Regions from separate parts of the Metapseudomonas cellulosilytica genome, predicted to be linked through region 3. Evidence: predicted binding sites of a transcription regulator. Region 3 holds the regulator's gene; each other region holds the start of a gene.
The links. The regulator sigma-54, encoded in region 3, starts transcription at its own class of promoters, with help from an activator protein. The targets are predictions, from matches to a motif close to ANTGGCATNNANNTTGCTNT.
Positions count from the first base shown of each region.

Region 1 (4,913 bases), 160 kb from region 3:
TAGCCCTGGTTGCAGTTGTCGCAGCCCACTGGGCCATAGAGCTTGAAGCTGCCGATGCTGGACTCCGGGAAACCCTCCTTGAGCAGGGTTTCCCGGGGGATCTCCAGTTCCTTCTTGCAATGGATACACAATTTGCGTGCCAGGCGTTGGGCGATGATCAGGTTCACCGAGGTGGCGATATTGAAAGCCGGCACACCCATATTGCGCATGCGGGTCAGGGTCTCCGCGGCGCTGTTGGTGTGCAGGGTGGACAGCACCATATGGCCGGTCTGGGCCGCCTTGATGGCGATCTCGGCGGTTTCCAGATCGCGGATCTCACCCACCATGATCACATCCGGGTCCTGGCGCAGGAAGGCGCGCAAGGCCTGGGCGAAATCCATGCCCTGTCTGGGATTGACGTTAACCTGGTTCACCCCTTCCAGGTTGATCTCCACCGGATCTTCTGCCGTGGAGATATTGATATCCACAGTATTGAGGATATTGATGCCGGTATAGAGGGATACAGTCTTGCCGGATCCAGTGGGGCCGGTCACCAGGATCATGCCCTGGGGCTGCTTCAGGGCGGCGAGATAGAGTTCCTTCTGTTCTTCCTCGTAGCCCAGGGCATCGATGCCCATCTGGGCGCTGGTGGGATCGAGGATCCGCATCACGATCTTCTCGCCCCAGAGGGTGGGCAGGGTATTGACGCGAAAGTCGATGGACTTGGCCTTGGAGATCTTCATCTTGATCCGGCCATCCTGGGGCTTGCGCCGTTCGGAAATATCCAGCGCAGCCATCACCTTCAGGCGGGCGGCAATACGGCTGGCCAACTGGATTGGGGGCTTGGCCACCTCATGCAGCATGCCGTCGGTACGGAAACGCACCCGGTAGGAGCGCTCATACGGCTCAAAGTGCAGGTCTGAAGAGCCGCCGCGAATGGCATCCAGCAGCATCTTGTTGACGAAGCGCACTACCGGAGCGTCATCGGCATCCACGCCGCCAGGGTTGTCCTTCTTGTCATCATCGACCGCTTCGACGTCAACGCCATCCAAGTCGACATCCCCAAGGTCCTCCATGCCGCTGGTGGCGGAGTCGAAGAACTTCTCGATGGCGTCGCCTAGCTTGTCATCCTCGACCAGGATGGCCTCGGTATTCAGCCCAGTACTGAACTGGATATCGGTGACCGCCTGGTGATTGGTGGGGTCGGAAATGCCTACAAATAGCTTGTTGCCACGTCGCCAGAGGGGCAGCGCGCGGTGTTGGCGAATCAGCTTTTCGCTGACCAGATCCTTGGGCTGGGATTCGCTGTCGACGCCGGAAAGATCGAGAAAGGCGACACCGAACTGCTCTGCTGCCATTTCCGCCAGATCGCGGCTTTTCACCAGCTTGTTCTGCACCAGGTAAGTGATCAGCGGGATCTTGTTGCGCTGCGCCTGGGTGTGGGCCTGAAGGGCGCTCCGCTCGTCCAGCAGGTTGGTCAGGACAAGCTGTTTGGCGAGGCCTGAAAGGGTGGGGGCAGTCTCTGTCATGGCAGGCGTCGGTCTGTGAGTTTGACTCTGCCTTATAACGTAGATGATCTTGGCAGCCAAATGCCTGAGCCGAGGGTGACAAAAAAGGACAGTATTTGCGGTTTATGGTGCTTTCAGTTACTCCTGCTCGCTATAGGAACGGCCCCGGTACGCCGTTTTTGGCTGCCCTTTCGACGGGTGCTGCATGTGGCACGTACTGTGCACTGATGGCGTTGTCAGGTTGTTTGACCCTCAGCAGATGGAGAAAAAAATGAAGGCTCAAAAAGGTTTCACCCTTATCGAATTGATGATCGTGGTTGCGATTATCGGTATTTTGGCTGCTGTCGCGATTCCGGCATATCAGGACTATGTGACTAAGTCTAAGTTTCAAGACATTGTGTCTGCTGCAGCCTCTGTTGAGACTGCTATTTCCGTGTGTCTGACTGAAAACGCAGGCGATGCAACTGCCTGTGACACCATCGCAGAACTCGGCATTACTACGCTTGTGAACTCTAAAGAAGCGACTACCGCTCTAGCTGTTACGGGAACCACTGCAGCTGTTACTGCCACAGCTGGAGCTCCTGCGGGCGGCTACACCTACATCAATACTCCGTCTTTGGCGGCTGGTGCAACCCAGGTAGTGTGGACTCAGAGCGGCACCTGTTTGGCTGCTAAGGTTTGTAAGCAATAAGTTAAATCCGGGTCGCTCGGAAATGATCGTATGACGGACCGTAGGGTTGGGTTCCCAAAGGGGCTGCCACCGTTCACCGCGATACTGTCTCGTCGCCGCTGATACCTCTTCCCATAACGCCCCGCCTCTGCGGGGCGTTATGCTTTGTGGAGAGGGGGAGATGCGGAGGATTAGCCACCGTGCGGTTGATTTGTCCTGCGTTTGCGTGGATGGGCTCTATCTTGCGTGAAGCAAGATAGAGCCAAAAAATGTCACTAATTGCTGATTCTGGATGGAGCTCTGTGGTCTGGTCAGGCTGGAGGTGCATGAGTAGTGTGCTTGATAGATTTGGCATGCTATCTGCTTAGGCTTAAACCAGGTCGCTAGACCTTTATTTTTACTTTAGGAGAACTCCATGAAGGTGCAAAAAGGCTTTACCTTGATCGAATTGATGATTGTGGTTGCGATTATCGGTATTTTGGCTGCTGTCGCGATTCCGGCATATCAGGACTATGTGACTAAATCTAAGTTTCAAGACATTGTGTCAGCTGCAGCCTCTGCTGAAACTGCTATTTCCGTGTGTCTGACCGAAAACGCAGGCGATGCAACTGCCTGTGACACCATCGCAGAAGTCGGCATTACTACGCTTGTGAACTCTAAAGAAGCGACTACCGCTCTAGCTATTACGGGAACCACTGCAGCTGTTACTGCCACAGCTGGGGCTCCTGCGGGCGGCTACACCTACATCAATACTCCGTCATTGGCGGCTGGTGCAACGCAAGTAACGTGGACTCAGTCCGGCACCTGTTTGGCTGCTAAGGTTTGTAAAGACTAAGCGTGTAGGATGGGGTGAGCGAAGCGAAACCCATCACCAGATTGTCTCGAAAGCCCTGTCCCTCGCGGCGGGGCTTTCGCGTTTCTATGCCTGCCTGTTGGCCGCAGTGAATGGCCATCCGTTTGCGCTGAATCCCAAGTCGACGTTTTTCACATTTGGGCGCTTTTCAACTGCGCCCGCAGCGTTTATCTTGAGCGCCGCGCCGGTGTAGCTCAGTCGGTAGAGCAGCTCATTCGTAATGAGAAGGTCGGGGGTTCGATTCCTCTTACCGGCACCATGATCCAGACAGAAAGCCCCGCATCAGCGGGGCTTTTTGTTTTTCGTGGGGCGGGCCATGGCTTGGTGCCTCGGCGATGCGCCTTTCAGTCTTGCCTGTCAATTTTGTCGGCAACGCTATACAGCTCCATCGCCGAGCACTTCATCAGTTCCGAGATGGCCTTGATAGCGTGGTGCAGGCCTTTCAGGTCCCGGTCGCTCAGGTGGTGTTCGAGGCCGTCGCAGCCCAGCAAGTCGGCTATGGTGCCGAGGGCGTAGCCGGCGGTCATGATGCGGTCGCCTTGGTGGTCGGCAATGCGGGCGAAGCTGTTCATAGCCCACCTCCTGCGACTCTCTGACCCTTGGCGATAGTCGCTACCCAGGGGTGTGCATTCCTTGCTGATGTGCGGGTGTGCATAGTCGAAGCTCCTTTTGCTTGGGAACTGCCGCGAATCGCCGCGAAACGATTGGGGTGGCAGCTGTGCACGGGTTCGCGGACCGGGGCAAAAGGAACCCGGCAGACCTTTCGGTCTCCCGCGCACAGCCGCCATGACACGACGTTGCCGACACAAAAAAGCGCCAGCAATCGGATGGTCGGCGCTTGTGCGCCTTTTGCATTTCGGGCCGCGACGCCCGGTCCTGGAATTTGCCAGGACGGCGGCACCATAGCCTCACCCGGGGCGCATGGCAACGCCCCGCGGCTCGGCAAGGCGGGAATCAGAGGCTCAGCAGCGCCACACGGCCACGACCAACGAGCCGCAGACCGGACAACCTAAAGCCGATGGTTATGGTGGTTGTAAGGCCAGGACGTCAGCGTGGCCTGCTCCTGGGCGCCTTGTGCCGGGGCCGCCAGTTCTTCCAAGTGGGTGATGATGTCGTCCGGTTTGAGTACCAGGACATCGCTCTCCAGCGTGTCGAGCACCATCTCGGCGGTGTTGCCGATCAAGGCGCCGGTCAGCCCGGTGCGGGCCACGTTGCCGATCACCGTCAGCGCGGCATTGAGTGTGTGGGCCATTTGCGGAATGAGGATATCGGCCGCGCCTTCTTCGATATGCAGGCGGTCGTCGTCGATGCCGAACTCCTTTTGCAGTGTCCTGCATTGCGCGCGGTAGAAATCCTGGATGCTTTCCTTGCGTTGGAACACGGGATCCGGCGCCGAGAACATGGGATAGGGGTGGGCGCTCAGCATGTGCAGGGTACTGCCGGCCAGCTTGGCGATGTCGTGGCCGTGGCTGACGATGCCGGCGTGCAGCACGCGGTGTTCGATATCGCTGTTGCCCACGTCGACGGCGGCGAGAATGGTGCCGTCGCTCCAGGGCCTGACGGTTTTCACGATCAGCACCGGGCTGGGGCAATAGCGCAGCAACTTCCAGTCCTCCGGGGTGAGGATGGCTTTCATGATGGGGTTATCGGGCAGGTGCTGCTTGATCACCAGCCCGCAGCCCTGCGCCTGCTGCACGGCGATGATGGTCTGGTGCGGGCTATGGTGCCAGGCCTGCTCGGCGCTGACGCTGAAACCCTCCTTTTCCAGCGTTTCTCCCAGGTCTTCGAGGTGCGGCGAAAGGTTGGGGTGCTTGTCGCAAACCAGGAGATGCAAGTGCGACTGGGTGGCGCTGGCGATCATTCTGGCCCGGTTCAGGACCAGGGCCTCAGGCTGCTGTGGATC
Region 1 covers NZ_JBHZGN010000010.1:209,747-214,659, reverse strand. Annotated here, with positions in the region: gene pilB (type IV-A pilus assembly ATPase PilB) at 1-1,508, opposite strand, end outside; gene ACFW0H_RS15135 (pilin) at 1,759-2,178, shown strand; gene ACFW0H_RS15130 (pilin) at 2,573-2,992, shown strand; tRNA gene ACFW0H_RS15125 (tRNA-Thr) at 3,194-3,269, shown strand; gene ACFW0H_RS15120 (hypothetical protein) at 3,355-3,582, opposite strand; gene ACFW0H_RS15115 (universal stress protein) at 4,020-4,913, opposite strand, start outside.
Region 1: ACFW0H_RS15130 (pilin) is a predicted target of sigma-54. The motif match lies at 2,505-2,524, and genes of this name have one in related genera.

Region 2 (4,913 bases), on a different contig from region 3:
ACCGCCCTGGTCGCGGTGCTCGCCCAGGTAGACACCCTGCCAGGTGCCCAGTGCCAGCTGCCCGTCCCGGACCGGCAGACTCAGCTGACAGCCGAGCAGGCTGCCCTTGAAGTGCGCGGGCAGATCGTCCGGCCCTTCATGATCATGTTCATAGCCGCTTTCACCCTGGGGCACCAGCCGATTGAAGAACCGCTCGAAATCCCGTCGCACCGCGGGATCGGCATTCTCGTTGACCGTCAGGGAAGCCGAGGTGTGCTGCAGCCAGAGGTGCAACAGACCGACACGACAGCGCCGCAGTTCCGGCAATGCCGCCAGGATTTCCTCGGTGACCAGGTGGAAGCCACGCGGTCTCGGGCGCAAGGTGATCAGGGTCTGCCACCACATCCGCAAATACCTGTCTCGGCTCTTACGGCCGGCATTCTAGCGCGGCCGCTGAAAAAGCAAAGGGCGCCTTGCGGCGCCCTTTCGGCTTTCTTCCCGACCACCCCGCCGGCTTCCGCCGGACGGGGAAATCACCTGGATCAGAGGTTGTAGCCGCGCTCGTTGTGCTGGGCCAGGTCGAGGCCGACGGTCTCTTCCTCTTCGTTGACCCGCAGGCCCATGACCACGTCCAGCACCTTGAGGATCACGAAGGTGACGATGCCGGTGTAGACCACGGTGAAGGCCACGCCTTCGAACTGGGTCAGCAGCTGGGCGCCGATGTCTTCGACGGTGCCGAAGCCACCCAGGGCCGGAGCCGCGAATACGCCGGTCAGCAGGGCGCCGATGATGCCGCCGACGCCATGCACGCCGAAGGCGTCCAGGGAGTCGTCGTAGCCCACCTTGCGCTTGAGGCTGGTGGCGCAGAAGTAGCAGAGCACGCCGGCCACCAGGCCGATGACCAGGGCGCCCATCGGGCCGACGGTACCGGCGGCCGGGGTGATGGCGACCAGGCCGGCGACCACCCCGGAGGCGATACCCAGGGCGCTCGGCTTACCGTGGGTCAGCCACTCGGCGAACATCCAGCCCATGGCCGCGGCGGCAGTGGCGATCTGGGTGACCAGCATGGCCATGCCGGCGGTGCCGTTGGCGGCTACCGCGGAGCCGGCGTTGAAGCCGAACCAGCCGATCCAGAGCATGGCGGCGCCGAGCAGGGTGTAGCCGAGGTTGTGCGGGGCCATCGGGGTGTGCGGGTAGCCCTTGCGCTTGCCCAGCACCAGGCAAGCCACCAGGCCAGCCACACCGGCGTTGATGTGCACGACGGTGCCGCCGGCGAAGTCCAGCACGCCCCAGTCCCACATCAGGCCGCCGTTGCCACTCCACACCATGTGGGCGATCGGGGCATAGACCAGGGTGAACCAGACGCCCATGAAGATCAGCATGGCGGAGAATTTCATGCGTTCGGCGAAGGCGCCGACGATCAGGGCCGGGGTGATGATGGCGAAGGTCATCTGGAAGGTGATGAACACGCTCTCAGGCACCGCATACACCAGGCTGCTGGTGTTCAGGCCGCTGAGGAAAGCCTTGGACAGGCCGCCCACGAAGGAGTTGAAGTTGATCACGCCCTGTTCCATGCCGGTGGTGTCGAAGGTCAGGCTGTAGCCGTAGACCACCCACAGGATGCTGATCAGGCCGGTGATGGCGAAGCACTGCATCATCACCGAAAGCACGTTCTTGGACCGCACCATGCCGCCGTAGAACAGCGCAAGGCCGGGAATCGTCATGAACAGCACCAGTGCAGTGGCGACGATCATCCATGCCGTGTCGCCGCTGTTCAGCACAACCTCGTCGGCGGCCATGGCCAGGCCGGGACAAACGAGGGACAAAAGGGCTCCTAGCCCTGCGATCTTACGCAGAGTCATGTTGTTTTCTCCTGGGGCGTTGGGGTTCGGAGGCTTAGATCGCGTCTGTGCCGGTTTCGCCGGTACGGATACGGATGGCCTGTTCCAGATTGACTACGAAGATCTTCCCGTCACCGATCTTGCCGGTATTGGCAGCCTTGGTGATGGCTTCGATCACGCGATCCAGCTGGTCGTCGGCGATGGCCACGTCGATCTTCACCTTCGGCAGGAAATCGACGACGTACTCGGCGCCACGGTACAGCTCGGTGTGGCCCTTCTGCCGCCCGAAGCCCTTGACCTCGGTGACAGTGATGCCCTGCACGCCGATCTCCGACAACGACTCACGCACGTCGTCGAGCTTGAAAGGCTTGATGATGGCGGTGACTAGCTTCATGAAACTTCTCCCGTGTTTGGTTGACTTGCCCCAGGAAAAACGAACCCGGCTCAAGTCTAAGCGCAGTGTCTGGCTTTGTAACGCGTCGGACCGCCCTGGCTCGGCACTCCAACAAAAAAACCAACCGCTTCTGGCGAAACACTCCCCCGCCTCGCCCGGTGCACCGGAACTGCATCGGTGCATGCGTCGCCCTGCACCAAGCAGAATTCTTGCCAGCTCTGCGGAAAGTGCCTTTTTTCAAGCAGATACTGGCTTAGTGCCGGCCGAACCTCGCTGGATCGCGGCGCATATCGCACCAAAGGGGTGCGCAGCGCCCCATGCCATTGCTCAAAAAGTGTGCACCGCCCATCGCCGGTCCGGGCACGCCCCCCCGTGGTAGACTCCCGCCCATTCACCTACGGAAACCCACCATGCTGCCGCCCAAAGCCCTGCTCGACACCCTCGCTTCCCACGCCTCGCGCCTGTTCAGCGGCGAAAGCCCGCTGCCCCGTGCAGAGGTCGAGGCCCAGTTCAAGGTCCTGCTGCAGAGCGCTTTCGGCAAACTCGACCTGGTCAGCCGTGACGAGTTCGACAGCCAGATGGTGGTACTCGCCCGCACCCGCGCACGCCTGGAAGCCCTGGAGGCCAAGGTCGCGGAACTGGAAGCCAAGCTGAACCCGCCGCCGGCCGAGTGATCCCGGTCCGGCCGGCGGACCGATCAAGGAGTGATCAATGTCCCTGGCCATCGTCCACAGCCGCGCGCAGGTCGGCGTCGAAGCCCCTGCCGTGACCGTCGAAGCGCACCTCGCCAACGGCTTGCCGTCCCTGGCCCTGGTGGGCCTGCCGGAAACCGCGGTGAAAGAGAGCAAGGACCGCGTCCGCAGCGCCATCCAGAACAGCGGCTTCGATTTCCCACCCCGCCGCATCACGCTCAACCTGGCCCCGGCCGACCTGCCGAAGGATGGCGGCCGCTTCGACCTGGCCATCGCCCTCGGCGTGCTCGCCGCCAGCGGCCAGTTGCCGACCGAGCCCCTGGAGCAGGTGGAGTGCCTGGGCGAGCTGGCCCTCTCCGGCACCCTGCGCCCGGTGCAGGGCGTCCTGCCCGCCGCGCTGGCGGCGCGGGCCGCCGGACGCACCCTGGTGGTGCCCAGGGAGAATGCCGAGGAAGCCAGCCTGGCCACCGGCCTGACGGTCCTGGCAGCCGGTCACCTGCTGGAACTGACCGCCCACTTCGCCGGCCACACACCGCTGGCGCCCTACCAGTCCCGGGGCCTGCTGCAGGAACGACCGCCCTACCCCGACCTCGCCGAGGTCCAGGGCCAGGCCGCCGCCAAGCGCGCCCTGTTGGTAGCCGCGGCGGGTTCCCACAACCTGCTTTTTTGCGGGCCCCCTGGGACCGGCAAGACCCTGCTCGCCAGCCGGCTTCCCGGGCTGCTGCCGCCCCTGGAAGACGATGAGGCGCTGGAAGTGGCCGCCATTCACTCAGTGGCCAGCCATGCCCCGTTGCAAGTCTGGCCGCAGCGCCCCTTTCGCCACCCCCACCACAGTGCTTCCGGCGCGGCGCTGGTGGGTGGCGGCAGCCGGCCGAAACCTGGCGAGATCACCCTGGCGCACCAGGGCGTGCTCTTCCTCGATGAACTGCCGGAATTCGACAGGAAAGTGCTGGAGGTGCTGCGCGAACCCCTGGAAAGCGGCGAGATCGTCATCGCCCGCGCCAACGACAAGGTACGCTTCCCCGCCCGCTTCCAGCTGGTGGCGGCAATGAATCCCTGCCCCTGTGGATATCTCGGCGACCCCGGCGGACGCTGCCGCTGCACGCCTGACCAGATCCAGCGCTACCGCGCCAAACTGTCCGGCCCGCTGCTCGACCGCATCGACCTGCACCTGACCGTCGCTCGCGAGGCCACCGCCCTGGCCCCCACCGCCCAGAGCGGCCCTGGCAGCCTCGAAGCCGCCGGTGAGGTAGCCCGCGCGCGCCGGGTGCAGCTCCGGCGCCAGGGCTGCGCCAATGCCTTCCTCGACCTCAACGGCCTGCGTCATCACTGTCGCCTCGCCAAGCCCGACCGCGAGTGGCTGGAGGGCGCCTGCGAGCGCCTCAACCTGTCGCTGCGCGCGGCCCACCGCATCCTCAAGGTCGCCCGTACCCTGGCCGACCTGGAGCAGACCGGCGAGATCGGCCGGGCGCATCTGGCCGAAGCCTTGCAGTACCGTCCGGAGTTCCAGGCCTGAGCAGGACAACTACTACAAAAGCTATCAGCCAGGTAGGGTGGATGTCGCTTTTTACATCCACCAGCGATGTTATGCCGGGCCTCGAATGGTGGACCGGGAAAGCGTGGTCCACCCTACGACTGGATGCGCCAGCGCTGGGTCAGTGCCTAGGTAAGCCCCGCTCGTTGGGCTTTGTGCCTCAGCCCAACCTACCGTTCTGACCCGGATGAAATCCGGGGACAGTCCCGCCGGCGCTCCCGGATTCATCCGGTCTACAAAGACCAGCACTCATACGCCGCCACGCCAAGGGGAAAAATCACAACAAAAACTATCGGAAATTTCCTACTCAAAGGTTGACTCTATCGACTGTGCTAGGATGCTGCGCCTTCCGCCTGTGGCGGCCATCCGATAACAAGGAGAGCTAGCTCGATGGAGGCAAATAAGTCTTCGCAATCCACCCTCAACCCGCCGGTCTTTTTCGGCTCCGCAATACTCATCATCGCCTTGGTGCT
Region 2 covers NZ_JBHZGN010000015.1:102,830-107,742, reverse strand. Annotated here, with positions in the region: gene ACFW0H_RS19305 (secondary thiamine-phosphate synthase enzyme YjbQ) at 1-384, opposite strand, end outside; gene ACFW0H_RS19300 (ammonium transporter) at 522-1,841, opposite strand; gene glnK (P-II family nitrogen regulator) at 1,876-2,214, opposite strand; gene ACFW0H_RS19290 (accessory factor UbiK family protein) at 2,625-2,888, shown strand; gene ACFW0H_RS19285 (YifB family Mg chelatase-like AAA ATPase) at 2,926-4,422, shown strand; gene betT (choline BCCT transporter BetT) at 4,831-4,913, shown strand, end outside.
Region 2: glnK (P-II family nitrogen regulator) is a predicted target of sigma-54. The motif match lies at 2,412-2,431, and genes of this name have one in related genera.

Region 3 (4,913 bases):
CTTGCGCCTGGCGCTGACCTTCACGCCCATCGCTGCACTGCTTATCGCGCTCGGCTACTGGAACATCAGCCCGGAAAGTTTCATGGACCGATCGCCAGCCCAGGGTAATGACAACGCCATCGACTTCTACGTCGAGAACGGCAAGAGCACCCAGTTCCAGGCTGACGGCAAGCTGCACTACGAAATGACCGCGACGCGCCTCGAACATATCAAGGCCAGCGATGTCACAATGCTGACCAATCCCGACCTGCTGCTGCATCGCGGCACGGCCTATCCCTGGCACGTGCAGAGCGAGCGCGGCGAAGTCGGCCCCGAAGGCAAGCAGGTTGAACTGATCGACAAGGTCAGGGTGGCCCGCACCGACGCCAAGGGTCGACCCACCATCCTGACCACCAGCCGCCTGACCGTGTTCCCCGACCAGGAATATGCGCAGACCCAGCAAGCCGTTAGAATCGAGGCGGCCAATGGGGTGACTACGGCGAATGGAATGAAAGCGTACTTGAATGACAGCAGGATGCTCCTGCAGTCCAACGTAAGAGGCCAGCATGAGGTTCGTTAATACCCTCCCCCTGTTGCTCAGCCTGGGCGTCGCACTCGGAAGTGCCGCTGCCTGGGCACTGCCTTCTGACCGCGATCAGCCGATTCGCGTGCAGGCCGACAGCGCCGAGCTCGATGACAAGCAAGGTGTCGCGGTCTACCGCGGCAATGTGGTGATCACCCAGGGCACCCTGAAGATCACCGGTGACACCGTCACCATCACCCAGGACGCCAACGGCGACGTCGAGGTCTTCACCTCGGTGGGCAAGCCCGCCTACTACGAGCAGAAGCCGGCCGTGGACAAGGAAATCGTCAAGGCCTATGGCCTGACCATCCAGTACTTCGCCGCCAACGAGCGCATCATCCTGCTCGACCAGGCCAAGGTGGTCCAGGAGGGCAATACCTTCGAAGGCGAGAAGATCGTCTATGACACCCAGCGCCAGATCGTCAACGCGGGCCGCGCCACCGGCGCCAATGTCAGCACCCCGCGACCGCGGATCGACATGGTGATCCAGCCGAAGAAGAAAGAGCAGAAAGCACAGTAATGGCGACTCTCAAAGCCCAGCACCTGGCCAAGAGCTACAAGAGCCGCCAGGTGGTCCGCGACGTCAGCCTGTCCATCGACAGCGGTCAGATCGTCGGCCTCCTCGGCCCCAACGGCGCGGGCAAGACCACCTGCTTCTACATGATCGTCGGCCTGGTGAAGGCTGACCAGGGCCGCGTCCTGATCGACCAGCAGGATGTTACCCACCAGCCCATGCACGGCCGCGCCCGCGCCGGCATCGGCTATCTGCCGCAGGAAGCCTCGATCTTCCGCAAGCTCAGCGTGGCGGACAACATCATGGCGATTCTCGAGACCCGCAAGGACCTCGACCGCGCCGGACGCCGCAAGGAGCTGGAAAGCCTGCTGCAGGAATTCCACATCAGCCACATCCGCGACAGCCTCGGCATGAGCCTGTCGGGCGGCGAGCGCCGCCGCGTGGAAATCGCCCGCGCGCTGGCCACTGCCCCCAAGTTCATCCTGCTGGACGAACCCTTCGCCGGCGTGGACCCGATCTCCGTGGGCGACATCAAGCAGATCATCCACCACCTCAAGGCGAAGGGCATCGGCGTGCTGATCACCGACCACAACGTCCGCGAAACCCTGGATATCTGCGAGACCGCCTACATTGTCAGTGAAGGCCAACTGATCGCCGAAGGTGATGCGCAAGCCATCCTGGCCAACCAGCTGGTGAAGGACGTCTACCTGGGCCACGAGTTCCGCCTGTAACCGCAGGCGAATTGGCCTGCTGGACGACTTGCGATAACTAGGAAAATCCTTCAAGGTCAGGCATATAATTTGCTTCTGGTGGCGCTCAACGCGCCCTGTAGTGGATGGCGCGCGAGCGCCGGCGAATAAGGTGCTAAGCCCTCTGCCATGAAACCATCGCTAGTCCTCAAGATGGGCCAGCAGCTGACGATGACCCCGCAGCTGCAACAGGCCATCCGCCTACTCCAACTCTCCACCCTGGACCTCCAGCAGGAGATCCAGGAGGCGCTGGAATCCAATCCCATGCTGGAACGGCAGGAGGATGGAGACGACTTCGACACCTCCGACCCCATGGCCGAAGGCGACCAGATGCCCAACTCCGGCAGCCAGGAAGCGAGCTTCCAGGAGTCCAGTGTCGCGACCAATGCCGAAGCCCTCGAAGATGGCGAATGGCATGAACGCATCCCCAGCGAGCTGCCCGTCGACACGGCCTGGGAAGACGTCTACCAGACCAGCGCCAGCAGCCTGCCGAGCAACGATGACGACGAGTGGGACTTCACCTCGCGCACTTCGGTGGGCGAAAGCCTGCAGAGTCACCTGCTCTGGCAGCTCAACCTGGCGCCCATGTCCGATACCGACCGGCTGATCGCGGTCACCCTGGTCGACTGCATCAACAACGACGGCTACCTCGAGGAGTCCCTCGCCGAGATCACCGAATCCTTCGACCCTGAGCTCGGCATCGAGCTGGATGAAGTCGAGGTGGTGCTGCATCGCATTCAGCAATTCGAGCCCGCCGGCGTCGGCGCCCGCGACCTGCGCGAATGCCTCGTCCTGCAACTTCGCCAGCTGCCGCCGAACACCCCCTGGCTGAGCGAGGCCCAGCGCCTGGCTGGCGACTACCTCGACCTGCTCGGCAGCCGCGACTACAGCCAGCTGATGCGGCGCATGAAGGTGAAGGAAGACGAACTGCGCCAGATCATCGAACTGATTCAGGCGCTCAACCCGCGCCCCGGCTCGCAGATCGAAGCCAGCGAGCCCGAGTACGTGGTGCCGGACGTCATAGTGCGCAAGCACAATGAACGCTGGCTGGTGGAGCTGAACCAGGAGGCTGTGCCGCGCCTGCGGGTCAATCCGCACTATGCCGGGTTCGTCCGCCGCGCCGACTCCAGCGCCGACAATACCTTCATGCGCAACCAGCTCCAGGAAGCGCGCTGGTTCATCAAGAGCCTGCAAAGCCGCAATGAAACCCTGATGAAAGTCGCCACCCAGATCGTCGAGCACCAGCGCGGCTTCCTGGAATACGGCGACGAGGCGATGAAGCCCCTGGTGCTGCACGACATCGCCGAAGCCGTGGGCATGCACGAGTCCACCATCTCGCGTGTGACCACGCAGAAATACATGCACACCCCCCGCGGCATCTACGAGCTGAAGTACTTCTTCTCCAGCCACGTCAGCACCTCGGAAGGCGGCGAATGCTCGTCTACCGCGATCCGCGCCATCATCAAGAAACTGGTCGCAGCGGAAAATCCGAAAAAGCCGTTGAGTGACAGCAAGATCGCTGGTTTACTGGAGGCACAGGGCATTCAAGTGGCCCGTCGCACAGTAGCCAAGTACCGCGAGTCCCTTGGGATAGCGCCTTCCAGCGAACGGAAGCGACTGATGTGACGCGGAAATTGACCCACGCCAAAGTGTTCCGGTGGCAGGCCCGTTAGCCTGTCTCTTCTACACGGGCAATAAGGAGAAAGCGGTATGCAAGTCAACATCAGTGGACATCAACTGGATGTGACCGACGCCCTGCGCAACTACGTTGTCGAGAAGTTCGACCGTCTGGAGCGCCACTTCGACCGAATCACCAACGTGCAGGTGATAATGAACGTCGAAAAACTCAAACAGAAAATCGAAGCCACTTTGCACATCGCCGGCGGCGAAGTCGTTGCCAACGCGGAACATGAAGACATGTACGCGGCCATCGACCTGCTCACCGACAAGCTCGATCGCCAGTTGATCAAGCACAAGGAAAAGCAGCTTAACCGCCAGCAGGGTGCTACCGCCCGCTGACCCCTCCCCTATGATTCGACTCGAGCAAATCCTGACCCCCGGCCGTTCCCTGGTGAACGTGCCGGGAGGCAGCAAGAAACGTGTTCTGGAACAGATCGCCAAGCTGGTCGCCCGCGACCTTCCCGACCTTGATAACCAGGATATCTTCGAGAGCCTGGTTTCCCGGGAAAAGCTCGGGTCCACCGGTTTCGGCAACGGCATCGCCATTCCCCACTGTCGTCTAACCGGTTGCACGGCGCCTATCAGCGCCGTGCTCCGCCTCGACGCCCCTATCGATTTCGACGCCATCGATGGCGCGCCCGTGGACCTGCTGCTCGTTCTGCTGGTCCCGGAAGCCGCCACCGACGAGCACCTTGAACTGCTCCGCCAGATCGCCAGCATGCTCGACCGCAGCGACGTGCGTGAGCGCCTGCGGCAGGCTCCGGACAGTACCAGCCTGTACCAGGTAGTCGTGGACGTTCAGAGCGGACACTAGGGCCTCGCCATGCGCCTGATTATCGTCAGCGGCCGTTCCGGGTCGGGCAAGAGTACCGCCCTCAACGTTCTTGAGGACCACGGCTTCTACTGTATCGACAACCTGCCCGCCGGCCTGCTGCCAGAACTGGCCGAGCGCGCCCTCCTGCACACGGAGCTGATGGAGCCCAAGGTCGCCGTGTCGATCGACGCGCGCAACCTGCCGAGCCAGCTGCAACGCTTTCCTGAACTGCTGGCAGAAGCTCGCAGCCGCCATATCAAGTGCGACGTGCTCTACCTCGACGCCGATCACGACACCCTGCTCAAGCGCTTCTCAGAGACGCGTCGACGCCACCCGCTGACCAACGACAACCGCTCCCTCGCCGAAGCCATCAAGGACGAAGAAGCGTTGCTGGCGCCGATCGCCGATCTCGCCGACCTGAAGATCGACACCACGCATCTCAACCTGTATCAGCTGCGCGACAGTATCAAGCTGCGCCTGCTGAACCAGCCGGAGCCCGGCACGGCCTTCCTGGTCGAGTCTTTCGGTTTCAAGCGCGGGATGCCGGTGGATGCCGACCTGGTGTTCGACGTGCGCTGCCTGCCCAACCCTTAC
Region 3 covers NZ_JBHZGN010000010.1:51,797-56,709, forward strand. Annotated here, with positions in the region: gene lptC (LPS export ABC transporter periplasmic protein LptC) at 1-559, shown strand, start outside; gene lptA (lipopolysaccharide transport periplasmic protein LptA) at 546-1,082, shown strand; gene lptB (LPS export ABC transporter ATP-binding protein) at 1,082-1,807, shown strand; gene ACFW0H_RS14400 (RNA polymerase factor sigma-54) at 1,955-3,451, shown strand; gene hpf (ribosome hibernation-promoting factor, HPF/YfiA family) at 3,536-3,844, shown strand; gene ptsN (PTS IIA-like nitrogen regulatory protein PtsN) at 3,855-4,319, shown strand; gene rapZ (RNase adapter RapZ) at 4,329-4,913, shown strand, end outside.

Region 4 (4,913 bases), on a different contig from region 3:
GTGATCGGCCTGATTCGCCGCCGCTCCAGCCGCATCGGCGAGGGGCCACGACGCAGCGCGCCCTATGTCGAGCAGCTGCAGAGCTTCGGCTTCACCCTGGTGCACCTGTTCGTGGTGCTGTTCTTCGTCGAAGTGGGGCTGCGGGTCTGGGGCATGTCGCTGATCCGCTATGCCGAGGGCGATGGCGAGCAGATCAGCATCAAGGTGGTGAGCTTCGGCACCACCCTGCTGGCGGCGTGGCTGGTCTGGATCCTCACCGACACGGCGGTGCAGCACAGCCTGGGCGTCAGTGGCCGGAACCGGGGGAACACCCGCGCCCTGACCATGCTGCCGCTGATCCGCAACGTGCTGTTCGTCACCATCGCGGTGATCGCCCTGATCGTCGCCCTGGCCAACATGGGCATGAACGTCACGCCGCTGCTGGCCGGTGCAGGCGTGATCGGCCTGGCCATCGGCTTTGGCGCGCAATCGCTGGTGGCGGACCTGATCACCGGCCTGTTCATCATCATCGAGGACTCGCTGTCGATCGACGACTACGTGGACGTCGGCGGCCACCTGGGCACGGTGGAGGGCCTGACCATCCGTACCGTGCGCCTGCGCGACCTGGACGGCGTGGTGCACACCATCCCCTTCAGCGAGATCAAGAGCATCAAGAACTACTCGCGGCAGTTCGGCTACGCCATGTTCCGCTGGCCGGTGCCGGCGAGCATGCCGATCGACGACGCGCTGGCGCTGGTCCAGGAGGTGGCGAAGGAGTTGCGCAGCGATCCCTCCGTCTACCGTAGCCTGTGGTCACCCCTGGAAATGCAGGGTGTGGAGAGCTTCGACAATGGCCAGGCGATCCTGCGCTTCCGCTTCAAGACCGCGCCGATCAAACAGTGGGAAGTGCAGCGGGCGTTCAACCTGCGCCTGCGCCGGCGCCTCGACAAGTCCGGCATGGAGCTGGCCATGCCGCGCCTGAACGTGCAGCTGACCCGGGCGCGCACCTCCAGGTCCGAACCGCCGGAAGAGCAGGGCGTGCCGGCGGATGGGGGGATCTGACTGGGTCGCATTTCCCTTGTGGGGGCGAATTCATTCGCCAAGCAGACCGCAGGTCTGCCCGGGCGCCGCGGGGGGCTGCTGCGCAGCCCTTGGCGAATGAATTCGCCCCTACAGACGATGCCATTTCCCCCTTTCGGAAATAAAAAAGGCCTCCCGAGGGAGGCCTTAATGTTGACGCTGTTTATAGGTATTCGTGGATCAGACGCTGTAGTACAGGTCGTATTCCAGCGGGTGCACGAAGGTGCGCACCTTGATTTCTTCTTCGCTCTTCAGCTCGATGTAGGCATCGATGAAGTCGTCGCTGAACACGCCGCCCTTGGTCAGGAACGCGCGGCCCTTGTCCAGTTCTTCCAGCGCCTCTTTCAGGCTGCCGCAAACCTGCGGGATTTCCTTGGCCTCTTCCGGCGGCAGGTCATACAGGTTCTTGTCGGCGGCATCGCCAGGATGGATTTTGTTCTGGATACCATCCAGACCGGCCATCAGCAGGGCGGCGAAGCACAGGTAGGGGTTGGCAGCCGGGTCCGGGAAGCGCGCTTCAATACGGCGGGCTTTCGGGCTGTTCACGTACGGGATACGGATCGAGGCGGAACGGTTGCGGGCGGAGTAGGCCAGCATTACCGGGGCTTCGAAGCCGGGAACCAGACGCTTGTAGGAGTTGGTGGCCGGGTTGGTGAAGCCGTTCAGGGCCTTACCGTGCTTGATGATGCCGCCGATGAAGTACAGGGCGGTATCGGACAGACCGGCATAGCCTTCGCCAGCGAAGGTGTTCTTGCCATCCTTGGAGATGGACATGTGAACGTGCATGCCCGAGCCGTTGTCGCCGTACAGGGGCTTCGGCATGAAGGTCACGGTCTTGCCGTAGGCGTCGGCAACGTTGTGCACGCAGTACTTCAGGGTCTGAACTTCGTCAGCCTTGGCGACCAGGGTGTTGAAGCGCACACCGATCTCGTTCTGGCCGGCGGTAGCCACTTCGTGGTGGTGAACTTCCACGACCAGGCCCATTTCTTCCAGGGCGTTGCACATGGCGGTACGGATTTCGTGGTCGTGGTCGACCGGCGGTACCGGGAAGTAGCCGCCCTTCACGCCCGGACGGTGGCCCTTGTTGCCGCCTTCGATGTCGGCGTCGGTGTTCCAGGAAGCCTGCTCGGAGAAGATCTTGAACATGGAGCCGGAGATGTCGGACTTGAACTTCACTTCGTCGAAGATGAAGAATTCCGGCTCCGGGCCGACGAATACGGTGTCACCGATACCGGTGGTCTTCAGGTATTCCTCGGCGCGCTTGGCGATGGCGCGCGGGTCGCGGTCGTAGCCTTGCATGGTGCTCGGCTCGATGATGTCGCAAACCAGGATCAGGGTCGGCTCTTCGGTGAACGGGTCCAGCACGGCGGTGCTGTCGTCCGGCAGCAGGATCATGTCGGAGGCTTCAATGCCTTTCCAACCTTCGATGGAGGAACCGTCGAACATCTTGCCGTGTTCGAAGAAATCGTCATCGGCGTCACGGGCCGGCATGGTCACGTGCTGCTGCTTGCCTTTGGTATCGGTGAAGCGCAGATCAATCCACTTCACGTCGTGTTCTTTAATCAGTTGAAGCGACTTCGACATGTTGTCCTCCAGGTGGATGGGGGCAGGGAACCTTGCCTCCCAAAAATTCGGGGTTCAGCCGGAGCGGGATAGTCCGCCAGGGCAACCTGCCTCACAAGGGAGCAAATTGCGTGCCAGTGCCCCGGAATGGGCTGAGGGCCCAAAACTCGCGCCTGGCGGGGGCTTGGCTCCAATTGTGAGCAGTTTTGCGCACCGTTTTCGTGCCGGTCGTGGTGCGCGTGATCCATTTTGGTGCACTGCAAGCTTTGCTGAATGATTTTGGTCAAAGCTTGAACAATTTCCGCTATAATCCGCGCCCCTCTTTTTCGGTCGCCGGCGCAAGCGCTGTTTTCATGAAACTCATTGTCAAAGTCTTTCCGGAAATCACCATCAAGAGCCGGCCGGTGCGCAAGCATTTCATCCGTCAGCTCTCGAAGAACATCCGCGCGGTCCTCAAGGACCTCGACCCGGAGCTCGAGGTGACCGGCGTCTGGGACAACCTCGAGGTCGAGACCCGGCAGACCGAGCCGAAGCTTTTGCGCGAGATGATCGAGCGCCTGACCTGCACGCCCGGCATCACCCACTTCCTCGAGGTGCACGAGTACCCCCTGGGCGACTTCGACGATGTGCTGGAAAAGTGCAAGCTGCACTTCGCCGACCAGATCCCCGGCAAAATCTTCGCCGTGCGTTGCAAGCGCGCCGGCAAGCACAGCTTCACCTCGATGGAGCTGGAGCGCCATGTCGGCAGCCGCCTGCGCCAGGAGTGCAACGCGGCCGGCATTTCCCTGAACAAGCCGGAAGTCCTGGTGCGCATGGAAGTGCGCGACCAGCGCCTGTTCGTCATCCACCACCAGCACGACGGCATCGGCGGCTACCCGCTGGGTTCCCTGGAGCAGACCCTGGTGCTGATGTCCGGCGGCTTCGACTCCACTGTCGCCGCCTACCAGATGATGCGCCGTGGCCTGATGACCCACTTCTGCTTCTTCAACCTCGGTGGCCGTGCACACGAATTGGGCGTGATGGAAGTGGCCCACTACCTCTGGGAGAAGTTCGGCCGTTCCCAGCGCGTGCTGTTCATCAGCGTGCCCTTCGAGGAAGTGGTCGGCGAAATCCTCAGCAAGGTCGACAACAGCCAGATGGGCGTGGTGCTCAAGCGCATGATGCTGCGCGCCTCCACCCGCATGGCGCGCAAACTGACCCTGGATGCCCTGGTCACCGGCGAGGCGATCTCCCAGGTCTCCAGCCAGACCCTGCCCAACCTCTCGGTGATCGACTCGGCCACCGACATGCTGGTGCTGCGTCCGCTGATCGCCAGCCACAAGCAGGACATCATCGACACCGCGATGAAGATCGGCACCGCCGAGTTCGCCAAGCACATGCCCGAGTACTGCGGCGTGATCTCGGTGAACCCGACCACCCGCGCCAAGCTCGGCCGCATCGAGCATGAGGAAGAGCAGTTCGACATGGACATCCTCGAGCGCGCCCTGGAGCGCGCGCGCCTGGTGCCCATCGACCGGGTGATCGACGAGCTGGGCCAGGATGTGGCCGTGGAAGAAGTACGTGAAGCCCTGCCGGGACAGATCGTCCTCGACATCCGCCACCCCGACGCCCAGGAAGATGAACCCCTGGAGCTGCCCGGCATCGAAGTCCAGGCCCTGCCTTTCTATGCGGTCAACAACCGCTTCAAGGAACTGGACGCCAACCGTCAGTACCTCCTGTATTGCGACAAGGGCGTGATGAGCCGTCTGCATGCCCATCACCTGCTCAGCGAGGGGCATGCCAATGTGCGCGTTTATCGTCCGGCTTAAACAGCCCGGGCTGTATGGCGGCAGCATCCGCCATCGCCCTCCCGACCATCGGGCCGCTTGATACGTACTTCATTCATATGCGCGACCTAGACTGCGCGGCACACCGAATCCTCTGATCGAGATACAAACGTGATCGAAAAACTCCGCAATATCGCCATCATCGCCCACGTCGACCATGGCAAGACCACCCTGGTGGACAAGCTCCTGAAGCTGTCCGGCACCCTCGACCGCAAAGAAGCGGAAAGCGAGCGCGTGATGGACTCCAACGAGCAGGAAAAAGAGCGCGGCATCACCATCCTGGCGAAGAACACCGCCATCAAGTGGAACGGCTACAACATCAACATCGTCGACACCCCCGGCCACGCCGACTTCGGCGGTGAGGTGGAGCGCGTGATGTCCATGGTCGACTCCGTGCTGCTGGTGGTCGACGCCCAGGACGGCCCCATGCCGCAGACCCGCTTCGTGACCCAGAAGGCCTTCAAG
Region 4 covers NZ_JBHZGN010000041.1:14,970-19,882, forward strand. Annotated here, with positions in the region: gene ACFW0H_RS29030 (mechanosensitive ion channel family protein) at 1-1,041, shown strand, start outside; gene glnA (glutamate--ammonia ligase) at 1,240-2,643, opposite strand; gene thiI (tRNA uracil 4-sulfurtransferase ThiI) at 2,976-4,430, shown strand; gene typA (translational GTPase TypA) at 4,560-4,913, shown strand, end outside.
Region 4: glnA (glutamate--ammonia ligase) is a predicted target of sigma-54. The motif match lies at 2,742-2,761, and genes of this name have one in related genera.